2 regions of the Mesorhizobium sp. P3_A10 genome follow, and region 1 is predicted to be linked to the other one. Evidence: predicted binding sites of a transcription regulator. Region 1 holds the regulator's gene; the other holds the start of a gene.

Region 1 (4,182 bases):
GTCATGCTCCAGCTTTAGCGCAAAGCCGGATGCGGGTGAATTCCCTCAGGGCAGGATTCGATTGCACCAGTAGGTCAGGACCCACCATAGGTGATGCGCCAGATGGTGCCGTTGCCGTCTTCAGTGACGATCAGCGCGCCATCCTTGGCCACCGCCACGCCGACCGGACGGCCCCAGACCTCGTCGTCCGAGATGACGAAGCCGGCGATGAAGTCCTCATATTCGCCCGTTGGCTTGCCGTCCTTGAACCGCAACCTGACCACCTTGTAGCCGGTGCGGATGCCGCGGTTCCACGAGCCGTGCAAGGCGACGAAGGCGTCGCCCTGATAGTCGGCCGGGAAATTCCCGCCGGTATAGAAGGCGATGTTGAGCGGCGCCGAGTGCGCCTGGATCAGCACGTTGGGGATGGTTGCCTTGCCGGCGAGATCGGGGCGCTCGCCCTTGTGGCGCGGATCCTCATTGTTGCCGATGTAGTACCAGGGCCAACCGTAGAAGGCGCCGTCCTTCACCGTCGTTGCATATTCGAACGGCACGTTGTCGCCGAGCGCGTCGCGCTCGTTGACGACGCACCACAGCGCGCCATTGGCCGGCTGCACGGTCATGCCCGAACAGTTGCGCAGGCCGGTGGCGACGATGCGGCCATTCTTGCCGTCAGGCGAGAAGGCCAGCACATCGGCGCGGCCGTCCTCGGCACCCCAGGCAGCGCCAAGCGGCATCGACTTCGCCCAGGCGTCCAGGCCGCCCTTCGGCCGCTTGCCCATGCCCTCGGCGACATTCGAACCGGAGCCGACCGAGAGATAGAGCGTCTTGCCGTCAGGCGAGAAGGCGATGTCGCGGGTCCAGTGGTGGGTCGAAGGAATGTTGGCGACGACGGTTTCCGGCTGGCCGGAAGCCTCGAGGTCGCCGTCGCGATAGGCAAAGCGAACGACACTGTTGCTGTTGGCGACATAGACCCATTGCGGACTGTCACCCTGGGGATAGAAGGCGATGCCGTAGGGCTGGGTCAGGCCTTTGGCGAAGATCGCTTCCTCGGCAGGCTTGGCGCTGCCCTGCGTCAGACGATAGACGCGGATCTGGTTGGCCCTGCTGTCGGCGACGAACAGGTCGCCATTGGGCGCGACGCGCACGACGCGCGGGCTGGCGATGCCCGAGGCGATCATCTCGGCCGAAAAGCCCGGCGCCATGATCGGCTTGGCGCCTTCCGGCCGGTCCGCCAGCCCGGCGCCGTTGGAAGCGGATTCGGTAAAGAAGGGCGCCTGCAGATCCTCAGGCCGGATCAAGCGCCGTACGCCCGGCCTGTCGTCCCTCCAGTCGCCAAAGGCGGCTGCGCCTTTCAGCAGCGGCTGATCGGCCTGGGCAAATGCCGCCATGGCGAAAAACAAGGCAGCGGAAATGGCCGTCAGACCGGCAAATCGGATCATACTGACCTCAAGGTGGCGTCGAAACGGTTGAACGAGCCGGCCCGACAATCGTTCCGCCTCAACGTTTGGTGCGCGGTATCGGCAGCTCAGGTCCCGGCGGCGTAGAAATCGTCATCGAGGCGCTTTTCCAACTCGACCAGGTCGGCCGGCAGCGGCAGGCCCATGGCGCGCATTTCCCTCAGCTTCTCGCGCAGCTGTTCCTGCACCTCATGCTGATCCTCCGGCTGGTTGACCATCTCTTCGAGCAACAGGCTGATCTGCGCCTTGATCTCTTCGAAAGCCATTCTTTTTCTCCTTGCGCAGCCTGTTCTTCGATTTGGCACGAGGTGTGTTGAGATTCAGGTCAGGCCGAGCCGAGAATGGTGGTCTTCGAGAACCGGAGTGGAGCGTACTTTTGGGTACGTGAGCACCGGAAGCGCAGAAGACCGCCTTTCGCAGGCCGGCATCACCTGAATACCAACACACCTAGCGCAGCATGCGGGAAATAAGCTGCGCCGTATAGTCGACCATCGGCACGATGCGGGCGTAGTTCAGCCGGGTCGGACCGATGACGCCGAGCGCGCCGATGACGCGGGCGTCCTTGTCGCGATAGGGCGCGACGACCAGCGACGAGCCCGACAGCGAAAACAGCTTGTTTTCCGAACCTATGAAGATACGTACGCCGGAGCCCTCCTCGGCGAGGTCGAGCAGCTGGATCAGCCCATCCTGCGTCTCCATGTCCTCGAACAAGTGCCTGAGCAGCTCGATATCGGCGTGGGCGGTGACATTTTCCAGCAGATTGGCGCGGCCGCGCACGATGAGACGCGCCGGCAGGCCGCTGTCGGCGCCGGCCCACACCGCCAGGCCTTTTTCCACCAGATCCTGCGACAGCGTGTCGAGTGCTGCCTTGGTCTCTTCCTTGATGCGGGCGATCTCGACCCGCGCCTCGGCCAGCGTACGGCCGCGGATATGGGCGTTGAGGAAGTTGGAGGCTTCATGCAATTGCGAGACGGTGACGCCGGCGGGCAGGTCGATGACACGGTTCTCGACGTCGCCGTTCTGCGACACCAGCACCGCCAGCGCCTTGGTCGGCTCCAGCTGGATGAATTCGATGTGCTTGAGCGCCACTTCGTTCTTGGCGGTCAGCACCAGGCCGGCGCCGCGCGACATGCCGGACAGCATCTGGCTGGCCTCGGTCAGCATGTGTTCCAGCGTCGCGCCCGAGCCGGAGGCGCGCACCTGCGCCTCGATGATGCGGCGCTCCTCGTCAGAGAGATCGCCGAGTTCCATGAAAGCATCGACGAAAAACCGCAGCCCGGCCTGGGTCGGCAAACGGCCGGCGGAAATGTGCGGGGCGTAGATCAGGCCGAGATGCTCGAGGTCGCTCATCACATTGCGGATGGTGGCCGGCGACAGCGACGACGGCAGGATACGCGACAGGCTGCGCGAACCCACAGGCTCGCCGTCCTTCAGATAGGAATCGACGATGCGCCGAAAAATATCGCGCGAGCGCATGTCGAGCGACTGCAGCGCGGGTGACAGCAAACTGGGTTCGGCGACTGCCTTGGTCATTCGAGCCAAAAACCTCCGGCTAAAGGATATAGACTTCACCGGCGCCCGCGCAACCCGGTGTCTGTGTCAGATCACCCGGTGTCTGTGTCAGATCACCCAGCGTCTGTGGTCAGGTCGTCCGGCCATTTTCCTTTGCGCCATGGGCCCCATGCGGCTACAAGCCGGCCACGATTCCGAAAAACATAGGAAAACAGCCTGAATGCGCCCTTCCAAACGCCAATTCGACGAAATGCGCGCCATCTCCTTCGAGCGCGGCGTCTCCAAGCACGCCGAAGGCTCGTGCCTGGTGAAGTTCGGCGACACGCATGTGCTGTGCACGGCCAGCCTTGAGGAGAAGGTGCCGGGCTGGATGCGCAATTCCGGCAAGGGCTGGGTGACGGCGGAGTATGGCATGCTGCCGCGCTCGACCGGCGAGCGCATGCGCCGTGAAGCCTCCGCCGGCAAGCAAGGCGGCCGCACACTGGAAATCCAGCGGCTGATCGGCCGTTCGCTGCGCGCCGTGGTCGACCTGCAGGCGCTGGGCGAGCAGCAGATCACCGTCGATTGCGATGTCATCCAGGCCGATGGCGGCACCCGCACCGCCTCGATCACCGGCGGCTGGGTGGCGCTCTATGATTGCCTGCGCTGGATGGAAGCACGGCAGATGGCCAGCGTCGCCAAGGTGCTGAAAGACCATGTCGCGGCGATTTCCTGCGGTATCCATGACGGCCAGCCGGTCATCGACCTCGACTATGTCGAGGATTCCTCGGCCGGCACCGACGCCAATTTCGTCATGACCGGCAAGGGCGGCATCGTCGAGATCCAGGGCACCGCCGAGGGCGAGCCTTTCTCCGAGGACCAGTTTGCGGCACTGATGGGCCTGGCCAAGAAAGGCATTCAGCGGCTGGTCAGCCTGCAGCAGATGGCGGTCGCATAGGTTTTCCATGAAACCTTCCGCCATCCTCGAATCGGCCGTCTACGTCACCGATCTGGCTGCCGCGGAAGCCTTCTACACCGACATCCTCGGCCTCGACCTGCTCGGCAAGGTCGACGGCAGGCACATCTTCTTCCGCTGCGGGCCGGGCGTGCTGCTAATCTTCAACGCCGAGGCGACCAAAATCCCGCCGGCACCCGATGCGCGGCTGAAGGTGCCGCCGCACGGCACGGTTGGCGACGGCCATCTCTGCTTTGCGGCCAGTGCCGACGAGATGGTCCGCTGGAAGGCGCATCT
Region 2 (4,182 bases), on a different contig from region 1:
ATCGCGATGCGGCGCGGCTTCATCTCCTCGGGAATTTCCTTCTTGAGGTCGATGATCAGCAGACCGTTTTCGAGCTTTGCCCCGACAATGGTCACATGGTCAGCCAGTTCGAACCGGCGCGCGAACGACCTCAGGGCCAAGCCATGATGGAGGTACATAACCTCGTCGTTCTCTGTCTTGGCGCCCTCGATCACGAGCATATTTGGCTCCTGTGTGATCGTAAGCTCGTCCTCACCGAAACCGGCGACCGCAAGGACAATGCGGTAGGTGTCTTCGCCGAGCTTGGCTATGTCATAGGGCGGCCAGTTGTCCGCGTTCTGTGGGGGGCTGGCGTTTTCGAGCAGGTTGAAGATGCGGTCAAAGCCGATGCTCGACCGATAGAAGGGGGAAAAGTCCAGGTTCGTTCTCATAACTACATCCTCCTTGGAGCAACATAGGCACGAGGGAACGCCAAGAAGCCTGGCGCTCCCTGACAGATCGGCCCCTTGCGCGGCGACCGACGAAGATGAGTTGGGGATCGATTTCTGCTGAGTCAAGAGCGACCGCTAAAGCAGTTTCGCGATCGCCTTCGAATGGCTGAGAAGCGCTCCAATGAATGTCCATCTACTCGCGGGTACTTCGAACGGCAGGGAAAGGATAACCATGACACTCCAAGGCGTTGTCTCGGTCCTCGGGCCTATAAACGACGTAACAATTGCGGGGACCTAATCGACCTAGTCGAGCCCGACGACGAAAGCCGACTTGGGGGATCCGGCCAAAAGGGGCCCGGGCGCCGGCTATTAATGGTGAGGATGCCGTCAACGGCTTCCATTCAGGCAGACGCGCTCATTCGTGCGCTCCGCTTGGTAAGTTGTGTGTGCCGAAGAAGCCATCCGAAATGTTTGACCTTCCTGCGCCCGTTGCCCCGGTGACGCGCCGCTCTGATGCTGCGGCGGTAGATTACCGCCGCAGTGAATTTAGCCGTCACTTTCCATAAGAAGGTCTGCTGTGCTGATCTTCGGCCCTGTCATCCACTGTGGCGCTACGGGCACGTCCTCAATGACACCGACCCTGCGTGCCCAAGTTGTAAAGGCCTTGTTCGCCGCCTCGACAGACTTCCGACCATCGTAAGCGGAGTAGCATGCATCGGACGCCGCCGCGTGGAGGAGACCGCGCCTTTCAACCGGCCATTCTTCCAGAAACTCTATCGCATCCATGACACAGCCGATCTTTTGGACACCGCTGCCGTCGTCTCTCACGAAAACCGGCTGTTTGAACGTCGCGCTTTCCATAGTGACCTCCCTTCAAACCATTGGGCAACTGAAGCCTCCCTCACCGTGCGCGGCCTCCTGCAAACGATGCCGACGAGCTTGGCCAACGCCACGGCAAACCATGGCGGAAACGGGATTCTCAAAGAGGATCGTTTCCATGCGATCCTTCCGTCCTGCTCAACTCGACATCCGGCAGCCGCGCTGGACACATAAGAACATTGGAAACGCCTCTTTTCAGTTCAAGGGGAGCGGATCTTGGGCCGGCTATTGAATTGTGAAGATGCCGTCTACCGCATGCCATTCGGCGGGCCGGATCAAGCGGTGGTGGGCGACGCGCACGGAATGCAGCGCGCCTTCGAGTTCGCGCTCCCAGTAATCCAGAAAGCCTTTGAGGGTCGGGAATTCCGGTGCGAGATCGTATTCCTGCCAAACGTAGAGCTGCAAAAGGCTTGGATGATCGGGAAGATGGTAGTGGATCTCCGCAGTTGTGAGACCATAGCCCTCCATCTGCAGCCGGAATTCCCTGCTGCCCATGCATCTCTCCTATCGCGCGCGTTCAGGCATCAAGTCTTTGCGGGCGTTCTCGGTCCCGCCGTTCCTCAAGGTCATTGCCTACCTCAGCGCGACTATCGTCCAGTCGGCGAAGTGCATCCATGACGGCGTCAAATGTCACCGGACTCGCAGCACCTGGTGGGCTTCGCAGCGCAGGCATGGACTCGACGGCGCAAGCATCCGATGCCCATGAGGCAAGAATGGCGCGCTTTTCCTGAATGTCGAGCGTGCGGTCCCCCGCCACCTCATCGGGGTGATTAAAGTGCCGCGCCGGGAACAGCAGGCGGTCAAGCGAAGGATCAGAGGGTTCAGGGGCGATCGAGGGGATGTTTTTTGACGAGGTCCGTTCCATCGACAGTCTCCGTTTCCTAACAATCTCCTTGGCATCGTTGTGTTGTAGGACCCCTTGTCGGGACTCCAACGACAAAAAATTCGTGGAGTGCAGAGCGAATTTCAAGACCTGAGAATCGCTTGCCCTAGCGAAAATAGCTCCATGCATTCATGCCCCTAGCACTCCGAACTGCCGAGTGCCAAAATTTTTGAAGCGACCCCTTGAAACTAGAAAATTCCAAACTAGCTCGATATTCGCGCGATGCCTGAAAAGGGGTCGCAGCGCCCCGCACTGGCCGATATTGCCGGTCCGGTGTGGAGGAACCTCAAAGATCTGTTTATCCCGAAGGAGAACGATATGACGTTCCGTCCATTGCATGACCGTGTCCTGGTCCGCCGCATCGAAGCCGAGGAAAAGACCGCCGGCGGCATCATCATCCCCGACACCGCCAAGGAGAAGCCGCAGGAGGGCGAGGTGGTTGCCGTAGGCCCAGGCGCCCGTGACGAGAGCGGCAAGCTCACGCCGCTCGACCTCAAAATCGGCGACCGCATCCTGTTCGGCAAATGGTCTGGCACTGAGATCAAGCTCAACGGCGAGGACCTGCTGATAATGAAGGAAAGCGACGTGATGGGAGTGATCGAGCAGACCGCCCAAGTGAAGAAGGCCGCGTGATGGCTTCTTCGAAATCCAACCAGTCAACGAATGCTGCCTAGATAAAGGAGTGATCCAATGGCTGCCAAGGAAGTGAAATTTAATACCGAAGCACGCGAGAAGATGCTGCGCGGCGTCGACATCCTCGCCAATGCGGTGAAGGTGACGCTCGGCCCCAAGGGCCGCAACGTCGTGATCGACAAATCATTCGGCGCGCCGCGCATCACCAAGGATGGCGTGACCGTCGCCAAGGAGATCGAGCTCGAGGACAAGTTCGAGAACATGGGCGCCCAGATGGTGCGCGAGGTCGCCTCGAAGACCAGCGACCTTGCCGGCGACGGCACCACGACTGCGACCGTACTTGCCCAGGCGATCGTTCGCGAAGGCGCGAAGGCGGTTGCATCGGGCATGAACCCGATGGACTTGAAGCGCGGCATCGACAAGGCGGTCGAGGCGATCGTCGGCGAGCTGAAGATCAACGCCCGCAAGGTGACCAGGAATGACGAGATCGCCCAGGTCGGCACCATTTCGGCCAATGGGGACGCCGAGATCGGTCGCTTCCTCGCCGAGGCGATGGAAAAGGTCGGCAACGAAGGCGTCATCACCGTCGAGGAAGCGAAAACCGCCGAGACCGAACTCGAAGTCGTCGAAGGCATGCAGTTCGACCGCGGCTATCTCAGCCCGTATTTCATCACCAATCAGGACAAGATGCGCGTCGAGCTGGAAGAGCCTTATGTTCTGATTCACGAGAAGAAACTGTCCAATCTGCAGGCGCTGCTTCCGGTGCTGGAAGCTGTCGTGCAGTCGTCCAAACCGCTGCTGATCATCGCCGAGGATGTCGAGGGCGAAGCGTTGGCGACGCTGGTCGTCAACAAGCTGCGCGGGGGCCTCAAAGTCGCCGCCGTCAAGGCGCCGGGCTTCGGCGACCGCCGCAAGGCTATGCTGGAGGATATTGCAATCCTCACCGGGGGCACCGCGATCTCGGAAGATCTCGGCATCAGGCTAGAGAATGTCACTCTCAACATGCTGGGCCGCGCCAAGAAGGTTGTGATCGAGAAGGAGAGCACCACCATCGTGGACGGCGCCGGCTCAAAGAGCGAGATCCAGGGGCGCGTCAGTCAGATCAGGGCGCAAATCGACGAGACAACCTCCGATTACGATCGCGAGAAGCTGCAGGAGAGGCTGGCCAAGCTGGCCGGCGGCGTCGCCGTCATCCGGGTCGGCGGCTCGACGGAGGTCGAGGTCAAGGAACGCAAGGACCGTGTCGACGATGCCATGCATGCGACGCGCGCTGCGGTAGAGGAAGGTGTGTTGCCGGGTGGCGGCGTGGCGCTTTTGCGTGCGGCCAAGGCACTGGACAGCGTGCAGGCCGAGAATGAGGACCAAAAGCACGGTATC

Evidence for each region. The regulator HrcA, encoded in region 1, represses chaperone genes, less so after heat shock. The targets are predictions, from matches to a motif close to GTTAGCACTCNCNNNNNGNGAGTGCTAAC.
Region 2: AC1DXU_RS15470 (co-chaperone GroES) is a predicted target of HrcA. The motif match lies at 2,309-2,337, and genes of this name have one in related genera.

The regions. Positions count from the first base shown of each region.
Region 1 covers NZ_JBFUFZ010000004.1:14,504-18,685, reverse strand. Annotated here, with positions in the region: gene AC1DXU_RS16825 (LysE family translocator) at 1-5, opposite strand, end outside; gene AC1DXU_RS16820 (PQQ-dependent sugar dehydrogenase) at 75-1,421, opposite strand; gene AC1DXU_RS16815 (hypothetical protein) at 1,508-1,705, opposite strand; gene hrcA (heat-inducible transcriptional repressor HrcA) at 1,887-2,972, opposite strand; gene rph (ribonuclease PH) at 3,172-3,888, shown strand; gene AC1DXU_RS16800 (VOC family protein) at 3,896-4,182, shown strand, end outside.
Region 2 covers NZ_JBFUFZ010000003.1:512,816-516,997, forward strand. Annotated here, with positions in the region: gene AC1DXU_RS15450 (Hsp20 family protein) at 1-410, opposite strand, end outside; gene AC1DXU_RS15455 (DUF982 domain-containing protein) at 957-1,271, opposite strand; gene AC1DXU_RS15460 (usg protein) at 1,515-1,784, opposite strand; gene AC1DXU_RS15465 (hypothetical protein) at 1,807-2,154, opposite strand; gene AC1DXU_RS15470 (co-chaperone GroES) at 2,491-2,805, shown strand; gene groL (chaperonin GroEL) at 2,863-4,182, shown strand, end outside.